2 regions of the Streptomyces sp. NPDC023541 genome follow, and region 1 is predicted to be linked to the other one. Evidence: riboswitches for the same ligand, from Rfam matches in the RefSeq annotation. Region 1 holds a riboswitch; the other holds the start of a gene.
What was found. Region 1 has a riboswitch for S-adenosylmethionine ahead of thrC (threonine synthase). Riboswitches for the same ligand answer to the same signal wherever they lie in the genome.
Positions count from the first base shown of each region.

Region 2: it holds a riboswitch for S-adenosylmethionine, as region 1 does, so the genes downstream of both, ACZ3X1_RS07035 (aminotransferase class V-fold PLP-dependent enzyme) here and thrC (threonine synthase) in region 1, are expected to answer to the same signal.

Region 1 is NZ_JBVHJO010000007.1:491,454-493,647, forward strand. Features, by position in the region: gene thrC (threonine synthase) at 1-1,222, opposite strand, end outside; SAM riboswitch class I at 1,240-1,397, opposite strand; gene ACZ3X1_RS20700 (glucosyl-3-phosphoglycerate synthase) at 1,583-2,194, shown strand, end outside.
Region 2 is NZ_JBVHJO010000002.1:657,442-659,635, forward strand. Features, by position in the region: gene trpD (anthranilate phosphoribosyltransferase) at 1-824, shown strand, start outside; SAM riboswitch class IV at 911-1,027, shown strand; gene ACZ3X1_RS07035 (aminotransferase class V-fold PLP-dependent enzyme) at 1,249-2,194, shown strand, end outside.

The DNA.
Region 1 (2,194 bases):
TCTGTCCGCTGTCCGCGGCCACCGCCTCCAGGGTCTTGAGGCCGTCACCGGTGTTGAGGACGACTGTGGTCAGCGCCGGGTCGAGCTGCCCGTTCTCGATGAGCTTCTTCGTCACGCCGACGGTCACGCCGCCCGCGGTCTCGGCGAAGATGCCCTCGGTCTGGGCGAGGATCTTGATGGCCTCGACGACCTGCTCGTCGTTGACGTCCTCGACGAAGCCGCCGGTGCGGCGCGCGATGTCCAGGACGTACGGGCCGTCCGCCGGGTTGCCGATCGCGAGGGACTTGGCGATGGTGTTCGGCTTCTGCGGGCGGACCACGTCGTGACCGGCCTTGAAGGCGGTCGACACCGGGGAGCAGCCCTCGGCCTGGGCTCCGAAGATCTTGTACGGCTTGTCCTCGACGAGGCCGAGCTTGACCAGCTCCTGCAGGCCCTTGTCGATCTTCGTCAGCTGCGAGCCGGACGCGATCGGAATGACGATCTGGTCGGGCAGCTGCCAGCCGAGCTGCTCGCAGATCTCGTACGCCAGGGTCTTGGAGCCCTCGCCGTAGTAGGGGCGCAGGTTGACGTTGACGAAGCCCCAGCCCTCGCCCAGCGGGTCGCCGATGAGCTCGGAGCAGAAGCGGTTGACGTCGTCGTAGTTGCCCTCGATGCCGACCAGGTCGCCGCCGTACACACCGGCCATGACGACCTTGCCCTGCTCCAGGTCGTGCGGGATGAACACGCAGGAGCGGAAACCGGCCCGGGCGGCCGCGGCGCCGACGGCGCCGGCCAGGTTGCCGGTGGAGGAGCAGGACAGGGTGGTGAAGCCGAAGGCGCGGGCGGCCTCGACGGCGATGGCCACGACGCGGTCCTTGAAGGAGTGCGTCGGGTTGCCGGAGTCGTCCTTGACGTACAGCTTGCCGGTGACGCCCAGCTCCTTGGCCAGGTTCGCCGCGTCGACGAGCTTGGTGAAGCCGGGGTTCAGGCTGGGCTTGGACGCCACGTCGGCGGGGACGGGCAGCAGCGGCGCGTAACGCCAGATGTTGTTGGGGCCGGCCTCGATCGCGGCGCGCAGGGCTTCGGGGTCACCGGTCGGGAGCTCGTAGGCGACTTCCAGCGGTCCGAAGCACTCGACGCACGCGAAGATGGGGCCGAGCTCGAAGCGGGTACCGCACTCGCGACAGGAAAGGCCGGTGGCAGGTCCGAGATCGACAGAGGTGGCGACAGTCTGTGCAGCCATGATGGCGAGGCCCTTTCTCCTCATCTTCCCCATGGCGCATTTCGCCATGAGACGGAATTGGCACCTTCCCTAGCCGGGGACCTCGCTGACGAGCGCTGCTGCGCGATCGCGAGAACCGACTGGAGGGTTGCCGGGGCTTCAACGGGCCGTGTCCCTCTGCCCCTCTGGATGAGCGGTATGGCACCGGCACACGCGCTCTGTGGCGCGCCGGTGCGTTTGTACGCGGGGGACCCCGGCATGCGGTGGTCCTTCGCGTTGTTCAAGACTGTAACCGAAGGGCCGGGCGGTTGAGACAGCCGTCCGAACCGCGAGATGGATCACATAAAGGCCGATAACGCCGACACGCAGGGAGTGCTGAGAGTGCTGGAAGAGGTGGAGCGCTGGCTGGCCGACCGCTCCTGGTCCGCCGCCGACCGACCGCTCGACCAGCTGCTCGACCTCAAACGGGCGGCCGGGACCACGGTCAGCGTGGTGCTGCCCGCGCTGGACGAGGAGGCGACGGTCGGCGCGATCGTCGAGGTGATCCGGCGTGAGCTGATCGAGGGGCTGCCGGTCCCCCTCGTGGACGAGCTGGTCGTGATCGACTCGGGCTCGGCCGACCGGACGGCCGAGGTCGCGGCGAAGGCCGGCGCCCGGGTGGTGCACCGCGACGAGATCCTGCCGCGGATCCCGGCGCTGCCCGGCAAGGGCGAGGTGCTGTGGCGCTCGCTGCTGGTCACCGGCGGGGACATCGTCTGCTTCGTCGACGCCGACCTGCGGGACTTCTCCGCCTCCTTCGTCTCCGGGATCGTCGGCCCGCTCCTGACCGACCCCGGCGTGCACTTCGTCAAGGCGATGTACGACCGCCCGCTCGGCGACGCACCGGGCCAGGGCGGCCGGGTCACCGAGCTGGTCGCCCGCCCTCTGCTGAACCTCCACTGGCCGCAGCTGGCCGGCTTCGTCCAGCCGCTGGGCGGCGAGTACGCCGTACGG
Region 2 (2,194 bases), on a different contig from region 1:
ACCTCATCGAGGTGCCCGGCCGCACCGTCGACATCGTCGGCACCGGCGGCGACGGGGCCAAGACGGTCAACATCTCCACGATGTCGGCGGTCGTGGTGGCCGGCACCGGCGCCAAGGTCGTCAAGCACGGCAACCGGGCCGCGTCCTCGGCGAGCGGCTCCTCGGACGTCCTGGAGAAGCTCGGCGTCAACCTCGACCTGAGCACCTCGCGGGTCGTGGAGGTCGCCGAGGAGGCCGGCATCACCTTCTGCTTCGCGGTGAAGTTCCACCCCTCCCTGCGGCACGTCGCCGGAGCCCGCCGAGAACTGGGCATCCGGACCACCTTCAACATCCTCGGCCCGCTGACGAACCCGGCCCGCGTCCGCGCCCAGGCCACGGGCGTGGCCGACCCCCGGATGGCCCCCATCGTGGCGGGCGTACTCGCCGAGCGCGGCTCCTCCGCGCTCGTCTTCCGCGGGGACGACGGCCTCGACGAACTGACCACCACGGGGACCTCGCGCGTCTGGTGGGTCCGCGACGGGAAGGTCACCGAGCAGTCCTTCGACCCGCGTGATGTCGGCATCCCCCTGGTCGACGTGTCCGCCCTGGCCGGCGGGGACCCCTCGTACAACGCGGACGTGGCCCGCCGCCTGCTGGCCGGCGAGACCGGACCCGTACGCGACGCCGTCCTCCTGAACTCGGCGGCCGCCCTCGTCGCCCTCGACCCGGGCACGGGCAGCCTGGAGGAGCAGATCACGGCCGGCATCACCCGTGCGGCCGAGTCCATCGACTCCGGTGCCGCCAGGTCCGCCCTGGAGCGCTGGGTGACGGCCAGCAACGCCTGACCCGGCACACGTTTCACGCCAGACCCCGGTCCGCCATTCGGACCGGGGTCTTGCGCGCGGCGGATCTTGTGGCAGGATGCTGACCAGGTCACGAGTGACAGCGTTTAGGCCCCGGCTCGCTGTCCGGCAACCCTCCTTCCGTGGCGGGGTGCCCCGGGTGATGACCAGGTCGTAGGCAGCAAGGCCTACGGCAAGCGCGGATCCCTCGACACCAGGGGTCCTGGTCTCTCGAGGAGCGTTTTCCGTGAGCAAGCGAATGCGATAGGGCGACTGACGCCCCCACTTCACCCCTCGGACCAGGGTCACTTCCGCGTACCCCGACAGTCCGGTCCGAGGACCCTCCCGTACCCCGGACGGCCGCACCGCCGTACCCGCGTACGGGCACACCGAAGCCATTCAGCCCTGCCTGCCGGGAGATACCGCCATGTCCGCGTCCCTGAACGCCGTCGCCACCGCCACCAACGCCACCATCGCCGCCGCCGCCCAGGGTCCCGCCTGTGCCGAGCCGCTCGCCGTCCTCGGCCGCGACGTCACCGTCCCGCTCGTCACCGGCGGCGAAGTCACCTACGCGGCCCTCGACTACGCCGCCAGCGCCCCCGCCCTCCAGCGGGTCTGGGACGACGTGGCCGCCTACGCCCCCTACTACGGCAGCGTCCACCGCGGCGCCGGCTACCTCTCGCAGCTCTCCACCGACCTCTTCGAGCAGAGCCGCGTCACGGTCGCCGAGTTCCTCGACTGCCGGCCCTCCGACCAGGTCGTCTTCACCCGCTCCACCACCGACTCCCTCAACCTGCTCGCCGCGGTGCTCCCCGCCGGCTGCCAGGTCTTCGTGTTCGAGACCGAGCACCACGCCTCGCTCCTGCCGTGGACGAACGCGCAGGTCAGCTACCTCGACGCGCCGCGCACCCCGGACGAGGCCGTCGCCATCCTGGAGCGGGCGCTCGCCGACCGCGACCCGTCCCCTGGCTCTTCGAGCTGGGGAGACCCCAAGGGCCCGGCGCTCGTATGCGTCACCGGCGCGTCCAACGTCACCGGCGAGCTGTGGCCGGTGAAGGAACTCACCGCCGCCGCGCACGCCCACGGCGCGCGGATCGTGCTGGACGCCGCCCAGCTGGCCCCGCACCACCCCGTTTCCGTGCGAGACCTCGACGTCGACTGGGTCGCCTTCTCCGGCCACAAGCTGTACGCACCGTTCGGCTCGGGCGTCCTCGCCGGCCGCGCCGACTGGCTCCAGGAGGCCGATCCGTACCTGGCCGGCGGCGGGGCCTCCCGCAAGGTCTCCCGCCGCGAGGACGGCGGAGTCGACGTCGAGTGGCACACCACGGCCGCCCGCCACGAGGCCGGCTCCCCGAACGTGATCGGCGTCTACT